One region of the Cupriavidus sp. C1SS-2L genome, then DNA from elsewhere that is predicted to be linked to it. Evidence: predicted binding sites of a transcription regulator. Region 1 holds the regulator's gene; the other holds the start of a gene.
What was found. Region 1 encodes sigma-54, which starts transcription at its own class of promoters, with help from an activator protein. Its sites were predicted from a motif close to TGGCANGNAANCTGCTTT; they were not measured.

Region 1 (8,096 bases):
CCTGGATGTTGAGCAGCATGCCAATGGTCACGAAGAACAGCCCGAGCAGCACGTCGCGGAAGGGCTTGATGTCCTCTTCCACCTGGTGCCGGTAGGGCGTTTCCGAAATCAGCATGCCGGCCATGAACGCGCCCAGCGCCATCGACAGGCCCAGCCGCTCGGTCAGCGCAGCCATGCCAAGCGTGACCAGCAGCAGGTTCAGCATGAACAGTTCCTGCGAGCGCCGCGCCGCCACCACGTGGAACCAGCGGCTCATCAGGCGCTGTCCGAGGAAGAAGATCACACCGAGCGCCACCGCGATCTTCGCCGTGGCCATGCCGAGTGCAACCATCAGGTCACCGGGGTCGCGCGACAGCGCCGGGATCACGATCAGCAGCGGCACCACGGCCAGGTCCTGGAACAGCAACACGCTGATGATGTTGCGGCCATGCTCGCTTTCCAGCTCCACGCGCTCGGACAGCATCTTCGACACGATGGCCGTCGACGACATGGCCAGTGCCCCGCCAAGCGCCACGGAAGCCTGCCAGGACAACGGAAACAGCCAGTTGAACAGCCAGCTCGCCGGCACCACGGCCAGCATCGACAATACGACCTGCGAGCCGCCCAGCCCGAACACGAGCCGTTTCATGGCGCGAAGCTTGCTCAGGCTGAATTCCAGGCCAATCGAAAACATCAGGAAGACCACGCCGAACTCGGCCAGGTACTTGGTCTGGGCCGTGTCGCTGGCCAGGCCCAGCGCATGCGGGCCGATCAGGATGCCGACCGCCAGGTAGCCGAGCATGGGCGGCAGCTGGAGCATGCGGAACGCGACCACGCCGAATACGGCGGCAGCCAGCAGCACCAGGGTCAGTTCCAGCGGAGAATGCATCAGGCGGCTCAGGAAGAACCGTCAGGGCTGGCCGGCTGCGCCCCGGCACGGGCCCTGCCGGCGGAACACGGCAAGCGCGGCGCTTGCCGGGACGGCCCGGGCGTCGCCGCATTCGTTGGTATACTTCGACGCCATGATAGCCAATTTCGATGCGGATCGAGCACTCCGGCTCGCCCAAAGTACCCTCCAGATTGAAGCCGAAGCGGTCGCCGCACTTTCGGGGCGCCTGACCCCGGACTTCTCGCACGCGGTGCAGCTCGTCCTGCAGTGCACGGGACGCGTCGTGGTGTCGGGCATCGGCAAGTCAGGCCATATCGGCCGCAAGGTCGCGGCGACGCTGGCCTCGACCGGCACGCCGGCCTTCTTTGTCCATCCGGCCGAAGCCAGCCACGGCGACCTCGGCATGGTCACGCGCGATGACGTCCTGATCGCATTCTCCAATTCCGGGGAAACCGGCGAGCTGCTGTCGATCATCCCGATCGTCAAGCGCATCGGCGCGCGGCTGATCTCGGTCACCGGCAACCCGGAATCGAACCTGGCCAAGCTCGCAGACGCCCATCTCGATGCCGGCGTGGAAAAGGAAGCCTGCCCGCTGAACCTGGCGCCAACGGCCAGCACCACGGCGGCGCTGGCACTCGGCGACGCGCTCGCGGTCGCGGTGCTCGATGCGCGCGGCTTCGGCGAGGAAGACTTCGCGCGCTCGCACCCGGGCGGCGCGCTCGGCCGCAAGCTGCTGACCCACGTGCGCGATGTGATGCGCAGCGGCAATGCGGTGCCGGAGGTCCGCGAAAACACGCCGCTGGCCCAGGCGCTCATGGAAATCACGCGCAAGGGCATGGCCATGACCGCCGTGGTCGACTCTGACGGCAAGGCCATCGGCGTCTTCACCGACGGCGACCTGCGCCGCCTGCTGGAAACCCCGCGCGACTGGAAGACCGTGCCGATCGGCGATGTGATGCACCACAACCCGCACGTGGTGCACGAAGACCAGTTGGCCGTCGAAGCCGTGCAGGTCATGGAAGCCAACCGCATCAACCAGTTGCTGGTGGTCGACCATGACGGGCGCCTGGTGGGCGCGCTGCACATCCACGACCTGACCCGCGCCAAGGTCATCTGATCCACGGCGCGCACGCAAAGAGACCATGCAGGCCCTCCTGTCCTCCCTCACCGGGATCGTCTTGCGCCTGCTGCCATTGCTGCTGATGGCAGTGGTGGCAGGCAGCACGTTCTGGCTGGTGCAGATCAATTCGCAGCAGGAAGGCACCAAGGCGCCTGTCGTCCGCAAGCACGAGGCCGACTACTACATTGAGCGGTTCTCGGCCACCGAGCTGGCGCAGGACGGCGGCACCAAGGTGCGGTTCACCGGCGACAAGATGGTCCACTTCGACGACGACCAGACCTACGAAGTGACCCGTCCCGCCATGCGCGCCTATCAGCCTAACCGGCCGCCGGTGTCCGCGCGTGCCGACCTCGGCCGCATGAACGCCGAAGGCTCGGTCATCGACCTGTATGGCAATGGCTTCGTCGAACGCCAGCAGGGAGCGGATGCGGCCAAGGACCCGCTGCTGACGGCGGCGTCGAGCTACTTCCAGGTGCTGCTCAACGATGACATCGTCAAGACCGACAAGGCCGTCAAGCTCACGCGCGGCCCGTCGGTCATGACCGCCAACGGCCTGATCTTCAACAACGTTACCCGCGAAGTACAATTGCTGGGTAACGTACGGGGCACCATCATTACCGGTGCACCTGCCCGGACTCCGGGATCCTGACAACAACAGCCGCCCGCGCGCGACGGGGCGGCACCGCGGACCCGAGGTTCGCGCGAATTTCCGCCTTCCTGCGACCCTTTGCCAACATGATTGCCTCCCTGTCGACCTTGTCCCGCCGGCGCGCCGCCCCGGTGCTGCTGGCCGCAGCCGCCGTGCTTGCCGCGCTGGCGCCGCCGGCCGCCCATGCCGAACGCGCGGACCGGGACAAGCCACTGGTACTGGAAGCCGATAACGCCAGCTACGACGACGTCAAGCAGATCTACACGCTGACCGGCAATGTGGTCCTGACCAAGGGCACCATGGTGCTGAAGTCCGACGCCGCCGAGATCCGCACCGACCCCGAGGGCTACCAGTACGCGGTGGCCACGGCCAAGGGCGGCAAGCAGGCGTATATCCGCCAGAAGCGTGACGGCGTCGACGAGTACATGGACGGCTGGGGCGATCGCATCGAGTACGACGGCAAGCAGGAGCTGTCCAAGCTGATCGGCCACGCACGCATGGCGCGCCTGCAAGGTGCCAAGCTCGTCGACGAGATCCGCGGCGCGGTGCTGACCTATGACAGCCGCAATGAGTTCTATACCGCGGCCGGCGGGGGTGACAACACCTCGGCCGGCAACCCGTCTGGACGCGTGCGCGCGGTGCTCTCGCCGCGCCAGGAAGCGAGTGGTGCGGCCGCTGCCGCGCCGCTCGACCTGAAGCCGGCGCCCGCGCCGTCCAGCAAGCCCTGAATCCCGCGCGCGAGCGCACGACCGCCATCATGACCGATACCGCAACACTCGCCCCCACGCCCGCTTCCGCCGCCAACGACGTCCGTGCCGAGAGCAGCACGATGGTCGTGCGCCACCTGAAGAAGCGCTACGGGACGCGTACGGTGGTCAAGGACGTGTCGCTCGACGTGAAAAGCGGCGAGGTCGTGGGCCTGCTGGGTCCGAATGGCGCCGGCAAGACCACGTCGTTCTACATGATCGTCGGCCTGGTGGCGCTCGACGAGGGCGATATCGTGCTCGACGGGCAGCACATCAGCGGCCTGGCCATCCACGAACGCGCGCGCATGGGGCTTTCCTACCTGCCGCAGGAAGCGTCGGTGTTCCGCAAGCTGAATGTCGAAGAGAACATCCGCGCGGTGCTGGAGCTCCAGGTCGTGAACGGCAAGCCGCTGCCAAAGGCCGAGATCGACGCGCGGCTCGATACGCTGCTGGACGACCTGCAGATCGCCCACTTGCGCAACAACCCGGCGCTTTCGCTGTCGGGCGGCGAACGCCGCCGCGTTGAAATTGCGCGCGCGCTGGCATCGTCGCCGCGCTTCATCCTGCTGGACGAACCGTTCGCCGGCGTGGACCCGATCGCGGTCGGCGAAATCCAGCGCATCGTCAGCTTCCTGAAGGCACGCAATATCGGCGTGCTTATCACCGACCACAACGTGCGCGAGACGCTCGGCATCTGCGACCACGCGTACATCATCAGCGAAGGCACCGTGCTCGCGGCGGGCCAGCCTGAAGACATCATCGCGAACGAATCGGTGCGGCGCGTCTACCTGGGCGAGAATTTCCGCATGTGAAGCGGGGGTGGCACGCGGCCACCGGGAAAGAGACGATCAGGCGACACATGCGATAGCAATTTCCGTTCCAACATCGGAAAGATGCGCATAAAATAGGTCGCATGAAACCGTCGCTCCAGCTCCGCCTTTCGCAGCATCTGGCACTCACGCCGCAACTGCAGCAGTCGATCCGACTGCTGCAACTCTCAACGCTGGAACTGCAACAGGAAGTCGAGCAGGCGCTCACGGAGAACCCGCTGCTGGAGCGCGAAAACGACTGGATCGAAAGTCCGCTGCGCGTAGCGGCAGATGGCTCGGTCAACCTGCAAAGTGCCCCGGCTCCCGCTCCTGCCGAACCGCAGGGCAATGGCGAAGCGAATGCCGACAGCGCACGCGGCAGCGATGACGAGAACTACACCGACAGCGGCGGTGACGACTACGGCAGCGACTGGAGCCTCGACGATTTCGCGCGGCGCCCCCAGGGCGAGGACGACGAAAAGACGCCCATGCAGCTGCGCGATGCCGAGCCCACGCTGCGCGAACATCTGATGGAACAGCTCACGCCGCTGAAGATTTCGCTGCGCGACAAGGGGCTGGCGATCTTCCTGATCGAATCGCTCGATGACGACGGCTACCTGAGCACGTCGCTCGACGAGATCTGCTCGGAACTGCCCGAGGAACTCGAATTCGAAGTCGACGAAGTCCAGGCCATGCTCACGCTGCTGCAGAGCTTCGACCCGGCGGGCGTGGGCGCGCGCAATGCAGCCGAATGCCTGAGCCTGCAATTGCGCCGGCTGCAGCACCCGCAGCGCGAACTGGCGCTGTCGATCGTCCAGCATCATCTTGAATTGCTTGCGGTGCGCGACTACACGCGCCTGAAAAAAGCGCTGCAGGTGGACGAAGCGGCGCTAAAAGCCGCGCATGAACTGATCCGTTCGCTCGCGCCGTATCCCGGGCATGCGTACAGCCGGCCTGAAGCGGATTTCGTAGTGCCCGACGTGTTCGTGCGCAAGAGCGGCAGCGGCTGGATTGCACAGCTGAACCCGGATGTGATGCCCCGCCTGCGCATCAACGACATGTACGCGCAGATCCTGCGCGGAGCGAAGGGGGAATCCGGCGCTGCCGGGCTGCAGCAAAAGCTGCAGGAGGCACGTTGGCTGATCAAAAATATTCAGCAAAGGTTCGACACAATCCTGCGAGTTTCACAGGCAATTGTCGAACGTCAGAAGAACTTTTTCACGCACGGCGAAATCGCGATGCGCCCCTTGGTTTTGCGGGAGATTGCCGATACACTGGGATTACACGAGTCAACCATATCCCGGGTGACGACCAATAAATACATGGCAACGCCGATGGGTACTTTCGAACTGAAGTACTTCTTCGGTAGCCACGTGTCCACCGAAACCGGTGGCGCGGCTTCATCAACGGCGATCCGCGCCTTGATCAAGCAACTTATAGGAGCCGAAGACCCGAGGAGTCCTCTTTCCGACAGCCGAATTGCCGAATTGCTGGGTGAACAAGGCTTCGTTGTCGCGCGCCGTACCGTCGCCAAGTATCGCGAAGCCCTGAAGATCCCCGCTGTCAATCTCCGCAAGACTTTGTAGCCGAGTTGCACCGCCTGCCTGGTGCAGCTCTTTCAGAAGGAGAAGCGCTATGAACTTCAAGATCAGTGGACACCACCTGGACATCACGCCTCCGCTGCGTGAGTACGTGGAAACGAAGCTGGAGCGTATCGTCAGGCATTTCGATCAAGTCATTGGCGTTAGCGTGCTACTTTCAGTCGATAACCATAAGGAAAAGGACAGGCGGCAGTACGCGGAAATCAATCTGCACCTTCGGGGCAAGGACATCTTTGTTGAAGCCCATCACGAAGACCTGTATGCGGCCATCGACGCACTTGTCGACAAGCTGGACCGCCAGGTGCTTCGCTACAAGGATCGCGTGCAAGGCCACGACCGCGAAGCGGTCAAGTACCAGATGGCCGAAGCGCAACTACAGCAGCAATGATCATGCCTGCCGGTCGTAAGGCTGGCCGCTGAAAGGGACTGAGAAAAGCAAGCCGCGCCATGTAGCGCGGCTTTTTTGCGTCTGTTGGCGGCCATCCTGTGCAGGTTACTGGCATAGGTGTTCGCAACTGACGCGGCGCGGTGTATGCTCTCTAAGACATAGCCGGTAGCGACTCCTGTGCGCGCGCCCTATCCCGGTGCGGCGGCACGAGCACGGCACAGGGATACACAAGGCCCGACGCTGCGTTGCACAAGTCAGGGGAGACGCTGCTCTATAATGGCCAAACGCCTGGCAAACCATGGTATCGCCATAAAGCGGCCCGCAGCCTTGCACGGCCGAGCAGTCCCATCTGCCTGCTAACTGAAATCCTCGCATCGCCCATGAATCGTTTGGCCAAACTGCTGCCACCCGGCAACATCAACCTCGACGTCAGCGTCACCAGCAAGAAGCGTGTCTTCGAGCAAGCCGGGCTCCTCTTCGAGAACAACCATGGCGTGGCGCGGGCGACCGTGACCGACAACCTGTTTGCGCGCGAGTCGCTCGGTTCGACCGGCCTTGGCGCAGGCGTGGCCATTCCGCATGGGCGCATCAAGGGACTGAAGCAGCCGTTGGCCGCGTTCATGCGGTTGGCCGAGCCGATCCCTTTCGAATCACCCGACGGCAAACCCGTTTCGCTGCTGATCTTCCTGCTGGTGCCGGAACAGGCCACGCAGCAGCATCTCGAGATCCTCTCGGAAATCGCGCAGTTGCTGTCCGATCGCGACATGCGCGAAGGCCTCGCAACGCTGGCCACACCCGAAGAAGTGCATCAGCTACTGACACAGTGGCATCCCTGACCCTTCCCCTGGGCTGGCAACAGACCGGACGACCCTAAAGCCCGGCACTGCCCCCGCCCCGAAAGTCATACCGCATGGAACTCACCGGCGTCACCTCGCAGTCGATCTTCGACGACAACGCAGCCGACATCAAACTCTCGTGGGTGGCTGGCCTGGAAGGTGCGGACCGCGCCTTCGACGTGGAGTTTGCCCGCGAGGCCACCTCGGCCGCGGACCTCGTCGGCCACCTGAACCTGATCCACCCGAACCGGATCCAGGTCCTCGGCAAGCCCGAAATCACGTACTACCAGCGCCTGGACGACGAAACCCGCAAGCGCCAGATGGGCGAGCTGATCCTGCTGGAGCCGCCGTTCCTCGTTGTGGCCGACGGCATGGAGCCGCCGCCGGACCTGGAACTGCGCTGCACGCGTTCATCCACGCCACTGTTCACCACGCCGGTGTCGTCCGCAGCGGTAATCGACCACCTGCGGTTGTACCTGTCGCGCATTTCCGCGCCGCGCGTGACCATGCACGGCGTGTTTCTCGACATTCTCGGCATGGGCGTGCTGATCATGGGCGAGTCGGGCCTGGGCAAGAGCGAACTGGGCCTGGAACTGATTTCGCGCGGCCACGGACTGGTAGCCGACGATGCCGTGGATTTCGTGCGCCTTGGGCCGGATTTCATCGAAGGACGCTGCCCGCCGCTGCTCCAGAACCTGCTGGAAGTGCGCGGCCTGGGCCTGCTCGACATCAAGACCATCTTCGGTGAAACCGCCGTGCGTCGGAAAATGAAGATGAAGCTGGTCGTGCAGCTTGTGCGCCGCAACGACGGCGAATTCGAACGTCTGCCGCTCGATTCGCAGTACCTCGACGTACTTGGCCTGCCGATCCACATGGTCAAGATCCAGGTCGCGGCCGGCCGAAACCTCGCCGTGCTGGTCGAGGCTGCCGTGCGCAACACGATCCTGCGCCTGCGCGGCATCGACACGCTGCGCGACTTCATGGACCGCCAGCGCGCTGCCATGCAGGCCGACGCAGTTTCGCGCGGCCAGGGCCGCCTGCTCTGACCCGGCATCGCGACTCGCTTTCAATTGCTTACA
Region 2 (8,096 bases), 1.6 Mb from region 1:
CGATTGCGATGTCGACCTGGGCGGCGCCGTGCTGGATCCGGATCTGACCCTCACGCTCTACCGGATGACGCAGGAGGCGCTGACCAATGTCATGCGCCATGCCGGCGCCAGCCGCGCGTCGATCTGCATTGTGCGACGCGGCAATGAAGTCCGCTGGTGCGTGGAAGACGATGGCTCGGGCATAGGCGACATCGCCGCAGCGATGCAGCGCAGCCACGGCTTGCGGGGCATGCAGGAACGCGCGTGGGCGCATTGCGCCACGCTATGCATCGGGGCTGCGGAGGGCACCGGGGACACGCGCGGCTGCCGGCTGAGCGCGGCCTTTCCGCTGCCTGCACCAGCGCACGACACGGCGCAGATCCCGCAGATCCCGCCAATCCCGCCAATCCCGCCAATCCCGCCGGTCCCGCAAATTCACCAGGGGAGCCAGCCAGCATGAAAACGATCGACATAGTGATCACCGATGATCACGCAGTGGTGCGCACCGGCTACCGTCGCCTGCTGGAACTGGACGAGGGGATGCGTGTGGTGGCGGAGTTCGGCGATGCCGATACTGCCTACGACTGGCTGGTCCGCAATCGGGCTGACGTGCTGATCCTTGACCTGTCCATGCCCGGCCGCGGCGGCCTGGAGATGCTCCAGCGGCTGCGTATACGCGTTCCCGCGCTGCACACGCTGGTGTTCAGCATGCACGACAGCGCCGCCATCGTGATGCAGGCGATGCGCGCCGGGGCGGTTGGCTATCTGACCAAGAACAGCGCGCCGGAGGCGCTGGTGGACGCTGTACGCAGGGTGGCGGGCGGCCTGCGGGTGCTGTCCGATGACATCGCCGGCCTGCTCGACACGGGTGGGCAGCCGCCGCACCTTGCGTTGTCGCCGCGGGAGTTCGACCTGTTCCGTCAGTTCGCGCGTGGCACCGCGCTTGAGGACGTCGCTGCGCGCTTCTGCCTCAGTACCAAGACCGTGGCCAACTACCAGACGCTCATCCGCAAGAAGATGGGACTGGCCAACCGCATCGAGATGCATCGCTATGCGGTGGAGCATGGTTTCGGTTGACCGGCCAGGCCGTTGGCGGTTGCTCAGTTCTGGAGCAGATGCAACGCAGTGTTGCGCGCTGACACGGTCGCACAGCGCTTTGCGGCCGCAGCCGGCCGGTTTTGGCGGCGATTCGATTGGCATGGGAATTGCCGACTGCGTGTCGGATGCATGGCGCAGTGGTGCGCCGCGGACACCGAGAACAATGAGGAGATGACAATGAGGACGTTACGACTAATGATGGCCGTCGCGACCGCCGTGGCCAGTCTGGCCACTCAGGCGGCAGTGACCGATGCCATGATCGAGAACGATGCGAAGAGCCCCGGCGACGTGTTGTCATGGGGCATGGGACCGCAAGGGCAGCGCTATTCCGGCCTCACGCGCATCAATACCAAAAACGTCGGCAACCTGGTGCCGGCGTGGTCGTTCTCGTTCGGCGGCGAGAAGCAGCGCGGGCAGGAAGCGCAGCCGCTGATCCACGACGGCAAGATGTTCGTCACGGCGTCGTATTCGCGCATCTACGCGCTCGACCTGAAGACCGGCAGCAAATTGTGGAAGTACGAACACCGCCTGCCGGAAGGCATCATGCCGTGCTGCGACGTGGTCAATCGCGGCGCGGCGCTCTACGACAACCTGGTGATCTTCGGCACGCTCGATGCGCAACTGGTGGCACTGGACCAGAAGACCGGCAAGGTCGTGTGGAAGGAGAAGCTGGAGGACTATGCAGCAGGCTATTCCTATACGGCGGCGCCGCTGATCGTCAAGGGCATGGTGCTCACCGGCATCTCGGGCGGCGAATTCGGTGTGGTCGGCCGCGTCGAGGCCCGCGACGCCAAGACCGGGCAACTGGTGTGGTCGCGCCCCGTGGTGGAAGGCCATATGGGCTACAAGTACGACAAGGACGGCAACAAGACCGAGAACGGCGTGACCGGCACGGAGAACGCAAGTTGGCCCGGCGAAACGTGGAAGACCGGCGGTGCCGCCACGTGGCTCGGCGGCACCTATGATCCGGCCACCGGTCTCGCTTACTTCGGCACCGGCAACCCCGGCCCGTGGAATAGCCATATCCGCAAGGGGGACAACCTCTATTCGGCGTCGACGGTGGCCATCGATCCGGCCACCGGCAAGATCGTCTGGCACTACCAGAACACCCCGAACGACGGCTGGGATTTTGACGGCGTCAATGAGTTCGTGACCTTCGACCTGGACGGCAAGCGCATGGGCGGCAAGGCCGACCGCAACGGCTTCTTCTATGTCAACGATGCGACCAACGGCAAACTGGTCAATGCCTTCCCGTTCGTGAAGAAGATCACGTGGGCCACTGGCATCGACCTGAAGACCGGCCGGCCCACCTTCAACGACGAGGGTCGCCCGGGCGATCCGGCCAGCGGCGCCGACCCGAAGAAGGGCAAGTCCGTGTTCGCCGCGCCCGGCTTCCTGGGTGGCAAGAACCAGCAGCCAATGGCCTACAGCCCGCAGACGGGCTTGTTCTACGTGCCGGCCAACGAATGGGGCATGGATATCTGGAATGAGCCCGTCAGCTACAAGAAGGGCGCCGCCTTCCTGGGTGCCGGATTCACCATCCATCCACTGAACGAGGACTACATCGGTTCGCTGCGCGCCATCAACCCCAAGACCGGCAAGATCGTCTGGGAGGTCAAGAACAACGCGCCGCTGTGGGGCGGTGTGATGACCACCGCCGGCGGGCTGGTGTTCTGGGGCACGCCGGAAGGCTACCTCAAGGCCGCCGACGCCCGGACCGGCAAGGAGCTGTGGAAGTTCCAGACCGGCAGTGGCGTGGTCGCGCCGCCGGTCACGTGGGAAGAGAACGGCGAGCAGTATGTCGCCGTGGTGTCGGGCTGGGGCGGTGCGGTGCCGCTGTGGGGCGGGGAAGTCGCCAAGCGCGTGAATTTCCTGGAGCAGGGCGGTTCGGTGTGGGTGTTCAAGCTGCACAAGGGCTGAACGACAGGCAGGTTGATGGCTGGAGACGCTGGCATCCCTGTGCGGATGCCAGCGTTCTCGCAACGCGAAACAGCGGGATACGATATGAAGATCGAATGGATGGCGCTGGTCGTGGCTTCGCTGCTGCCTTGCGCGGCACTGGCGGGCACTGCGGCCGATATGCAGGCCGTGGCTGACAAGAATGGGTGCTTCGCTTGCCATGGCATGCAAGCGAAGGTGATCGGCCCGGGATTTGCCGAGGTGGCGGCCAAGTACAAGGGAGACAGCCAGGCGGCCGATCGTCTGGGCAAGAAGATCCGCGAAGGGGGCAAGGGCGTGTGGGGGCCCGTTCCAATGCCGGCGCACGGGAATCTCGGCGAGGCGGATGCCCGGAAACTGGCGGAATGGGTGCTGAGTATCGGGTAAGCGGTATGGTGGTCCGCGGCACGACCGTTGCAGTTTGTCGTGTCGGGACCCGCCCATCAAAACATCGCTTGTGTCATTCGTTCCCGCTGCTCAGCCGCAAGGAATTGCCATCGCTGCGAAACACCATCGGCTGCACATCGGCGTGCCTCTGCGACGCCGCCAGCCTGCCTTGCAGCACGATCTCCCTGACTTTGCCATGCTCGCCAGAGCGCTCGCACACCGGATCCGTCGCGGCGGCGTCGCCAGTCAGCAGTAGCGCCTGGCAGCGGCAGCCGCCTTGGTCCTCCTCGCGATGGTCGCATGAGCGGCAGGGCTCCTGCATCCACGCGGTGCCACGAAAACGGCGGAAGGCCTCGCTGTCGCACCAGATCTCCCGCAGTCCTTGCGTCGTGACGTTCGGCAATGCCAGGCCCGGCAGCATGCGCGCCGCATGGCACGGCAGCGCAGTGCCGTCGGGCGCCACGCCAAGGAAGGTCGTCCCCCAGCCATTCATGCACTTCTTGGGCTTGCCTTCGAAGTAGTCGGGCACCACGAACAGTATCTGGCACTGCTTGCCGATGCGCGCGCGGTATTGGCTGACGATGTCCTCGGCTTCAAGCAACTGCTCGAGCGTCGGCATCAGCGCAAGACGGTTGTGCCATGCCCATCCGTAGTACTGCGTGTTGGCGAGCTCCAGATATTCGGCGCCCATCTGCAGCGCCATTTCGATGATGGTGCCGACATGGGGCAGGTTATGCCGATGCAGCACGCAGTTCATCACCATCGGGTAATCGTGCGCCTTGATCAGCCTTGCCACGCGCTGCTTCAGGTCGAAGGTGCGCGTACTGGAGAGGAAGTCGTTGAGCTCGCGAGTGGAGTCCTGGAAGGACAGCTGGATATGGTCCAGCCCCGCTTCGCGTAGCGCAGCGAGCCTCGCGTCGGTCAGGCCCACACCAGAAGTAATGAGGTTTGTATAGAAGCCGAGCCCATGCGCATGCCGCACCAGCGTTTCCAGGTCCTTGCGCAGCAGCGGCTCGCCGCCGGACAGCCCGAGTTGCACCGCGCCCAGCGCTCGGGCTTGCGTGAATACATCGCACCATTGCCCGGTGCCGAGTTGGGCCGTGTGCCGGGCATAGTCCACCGGGTTGGAGCAGAACGCGCAGTGCAGCGGGCAGCGGTAGGTCAGCTCGGCCAGCAGCCACAGCGGCGGGCCTGGCCGTTCGGCGGCACGGGGCTCAGACAAGCCAGCCGCGTTCGGTCGCATGTTTGACAAAGGCGTGTACCTCCGGGGCGATGCCCTGCACGCTGAATGCGGCCTGCAGGTCGTCAATCATCATGTCCAGCGTATGACAACCGTCGCAGCGCTGCAGGATGGCGGCGGCGCTGTCGTTGAGGGTCACCATGCCTTCGGGGTAGAGCAGCACCCAGCTCTGCTGGGCCTCTTCCCACTGCAGGCGGAAAGTCCGGTGCAGGACCGGACGGGCGAGGTCTGGCGGATCGGTCGTCATGGGTTGGCTAGCTGGATGGCATCGAGCATCGACCACAGCACGTCGAGCTTGAATTGCAGGATATCGAGCGCGCGTTGCTGTTGCTCCGGTGTACGGAAGTAGCCCAGCGTCACGCGCAGGCCGTGCTCGACGTCGCGCTGCGCGAGCGGGATGCGCGAGCGAAAGTAATCGAGCCCGGCGGCCTCGATCCACGAGTAATGCGTGGGCCAGCCCGCGAGCCGCTCCTTGTGGATCTCCGGGGCAAACATCTCGGTGAGCGAGGAGCACACGGCTTCCTGCCACGGCGCTCGCCGCGCAAAGTTGACATAGGCGTCGACGGCAAAGCGCACCCCTGGGAGCACGTGGCGATGGTCAAGCAATGCCGCGCGCTCCAGCCCTGTGGCTTCGCCCAGCCGCAGCCAGGCTTCAATGCCACCGGGCTGGGTGTCAGTCCCGTCGTGGTCCAGGATGCGTACCACCCACTCGCGGCGCGTGTCGCGCTCGGGGCAGTTGGCAAGGATGGCGGCGTCCTTCAGCGGGATATTGGCCTGGTAGTAGAAGCGGTTGGCGACCCAGGCGCGGATCTGTCCCGGCGAACACAATCCGGCCGCCATGCGCTGGTTGAACGGGTGATGAATGTGGTAGCCGGTTTCTTTGGCGCGCAGCCGCGCTTCGAACTCCGCGGGACCCGATGCGGTGGAATATGTCATAGCGTGATCTCCATGCCGTCGTACGCCACCTCGATGCCGTGCCGCGCCAGCACCGCGTGCTCCGGCGAGTCTTCCACCAGCACGGGATTGGTATTGTTGATGTGGATAAGGATCTTGCGGCTCGCGGGCAGCCGGTCGAGGATTTCGATCATGCCACCCGGGCCAGACAGCGGGAGATGGCCCATATCGGCAGCAGCCTTCGTGGAGAAGCCGAGCGACCGCATCTCGTCCTCGCGCCAGAACGTGCCGTCGACCAGCACGACGTCGGCGCTGCGCAGTTCTGCGAAGACATGGTCGTCGACGCTGCCCAGGCCTGGCGCATAGAAGGCGCGGCGCCCGCTGTGGCGGTCTTCGATGCGCAGGCCGATGTTGTCGCCGAGGCGCGGCGCGTGGCGCCCCGGCGAATAGGGCGGCGCCTTGCTTTGCAATGGCACCGCGGTGAGCATGACGCCGTCCAGCGGCGGCACGGAGAACGGCGTGCCGTCGCAGGGCAAGGTATGCGTCTGCAAGCCGCAGTAGTGCGACAGCAAGCGGGTGAGCGGAAACGCGTTGCTCAGGTCGTCGAGCACTGCGGCCGTGGCAAACAGCGGCAAGGCCTGGCGATGCTCGCGCAGCATCAGCAGGCCGGTGACGTGGTCAATCTGCGCATCCATCAACAGCACCGCGGCGATTGCCGTATCGCGTGGCGAGCGGGCCGGCTGCAGCGCGGGCGTCTGGCGCAGTTGCTGCAGGATGTCGGGAGACGCGTTGACGAGTATCGAATCCGGTCCGTCGCCGGACAGCGCAATCGATGATTGCGTGCGCGGCGTGGCGTGTACGGTGCCGCGGCGCACGCCATCGCAGTTGTGGCAGTTGCAGTTCCACTGCGGAAAGCCGCCGCCGGCGGCCGATCCGAGTACGCGGATAGTTGTCATGGCGCGAGCGAGTCGAAGTGGGTCATCCAGGCGCGGGGCCGGCGTGCGGTTCCGGCATGCCGGAACCGCACGCCGGCACGCCGCCGCGTGCAGCAGGCTTCAGCGGTTGGCGATGTACATCGTGATTTCGAAGCCCAGCCGCAGCTCGGTATAGGCAGGCGTGGTCCAGTTCATGTCTCTCTCCTTGGTTGGCATCGTTGGTGAATATCGTCTTGGCGCGACAGCGGGGCTGCCGCGTTACCCAAAAGGCAACATCCATGCCCAGACGCATTTCCAACTTCCATCTGCGGTGAACTGTGACTGCGGGAAGCGCGGAGGCATGCGTGCGCTGCCGGACTGGGGGGAGAGATGGCTGGCGAGGGATGGCGACGTGGCCAATGCCTTTCAGTCGCGCGGCGGCGGCCAACACATGCTGCGACGCATCAGGCCATACGGTAAGCGTTTACCGCAAGCACGCAGTTGCGTGCTTGCTGTGTCACGACTGCTTCAGCGTGAGACACCTGTTCAGAAATGGGACACTGCTGTTTCGTGCCGTTCGGGATCAGCCTGGGGGTTGCGACAGCGCGCGCGCCTCTTCCATCTTTCGATAGACCGTGTTGCGCGATATCCCCAGCGCCTTGGCCGCCGCCGAGATATTGCCGTGGTGCGCATTCACCGCGGCGACGATGGCAAGCGCTTCGACCTCGGCGAGCCGCGTGGGCTGTGCGGCCCCCTGCCCGACGGGCAAAACCGCGGATACCGGCGCCGCCTGGGCCGCCGTCGTTGCTGCCTGCTGCTGGCGTTCGCGCAAGTCGTCCAGGAAGTCGTCGGGCAGGTGGTCTTCCGTGATCTCGGCTTCGCCTTCCGCCATCAGCCGCGCCGTGCGCAGCAGGTTGCCGAGCTGGCGCATATTGCCGGGCCAGTGATATCGCCGGAACAGTTCCATCACGGCATCGCTGATGCGAGGTGGCTCGCCGCTGGCATGGCCCTGGCTCTGATCCTGGCGCAGCAGCTTGCCCGCTACCACGTCGAGATCGCTGCGCTCGCGCAGGGCTGGCAGCCGCACCACAAGTCCGTTCAGGCGGTAGTACAGGTCTTCGCGGAACTGGGCGCTGGCGACCATCTCGCGCAAGTTTCGGTTGGTGGCGCACACCACCAGCACATCCACCTGGATCACCTTGCTGCTGCCCAGCGGCTGGACAGCGCGTTCTTGCAACGCGCGCAGCAAGCGTCCCTGAAGATGCAGCGGCATGTCGCCGATCTCGTCCAGGAACAGCGTGCCGCCGTTGGCCAGCAGCATCTTGCCGATGCCGCCTTTCTTGCGTGCGCCGGTGAAGGCGCCTTCCTCGTAACCGAACAGCTCCGATTCGATCAGGTTCTCCGGGATCGACGCGCAGTTCACCGCAATGAAGGGGCCCGCGTGGCGCGGGCTGTCGGCATGGATGGCGCGTGCCATGAGTTCCTTGCCCGTGCCGGTTTCACCCAGTACCATCACCGGGATGTCCTTGCCGATGACCTTGCGCAGCTTGCCGATCACGGTCCGGACCTGTGCGTCGCCCGTGTCCAGGTCAGCCAGCCCTTCGGGCTTGGCGGGGGCAGGGCAGAGTCGCCGCGGTGCCGCGACG

Region 2: a site for sigma-54 is predicted at 6,738-6,755, ahead of pqqA (pyrroloquinoline quinone precursor peptide PqqA). Genes of this name have one in related genera too.

The regions. Positions count from the first base shown of each region.
Region 1 covers NZ_CP172708.1:383,192-391,287, reverse strand. Annotated here, with positions in the region: gene ACIGJG_RS01835 (monovalent cation:proton antiporter family protein) at 1-868, opposite strand, end outside; gene ACIGJG_RS01830 (KpsF/GutQ family sugar-phosphate isomerase) at 1,002-1,985, shown strand; gene lptC (LPS export ABC transporter periplasmic protein LptC) at 2,011-2,637, shown strand; gene lptA (lipopolysaccharide transport periplasmic protein LptA) at 2,724-3,365, shown strand; gene lptB (LPS export ABC transporter ATP-binding protein) at 3,395-4,195, shown strand; gene ACIGJG_RS01810 (RNA polymerase factor sigma-54) at 4,297-5,778, shown strand; gene hpf (ribosome hibernation-promoting factor, HPF/YfiA family) at 5,828-6,181, shown strand; gene ptsN (PTS IIA-like nitrogen regulatory protein PtsN) at 6,562-7,017, shown strand; gene hprK (HPr(Ser) kinase/phosphatase) at 7,092-8,063, shown strand.
Region 2 covers NZ_CP172708.1:1,975,086-1,983,181, reverse strand. Annotated here, with positions in the region: gene ACIGJG_RS09230 (sensor histidine kinase) at 1-439, shown strand, start outside; gene ACIGJG_RS09225 (response regulator transcription factor) at 436-1,056, shown strand; gene ACIGJG_RS09220 (PQQ-dependent methanol/ethanol family dehydrogenase) at 1,255-2,997, shown strand; gene ACIGJG_RS09215 (c-type cytochrome) at 3,082-3,402, shown strand; gene pqqE (pyrroloquinoline quinone biosynthesis protein PqqE) at 3,476-4,645, opposite strand; gene pqqD (pyrroloquinoline quinone biosynthesis peptide chaperone PqqD) at 4,617-4,889, opposite strand; gene pqqC (pyrroloquinoline-quinone synthase PqqC) at 4,886-5,578, opposite strand; gene pqqB (pyrroloquinoline quinone biosynthesis protein PqqB) at 5,575-6,492, opposite strand; gene pqqA (pyrroloquinoline quinone precursor peptide PqqA) at 6,592-6,666, opposite strand; gene ACIGJG_RS09185 (sigma-54-dependent Fis family transcriptional regulator) at 7,034-8,096, opposite strand, start outside.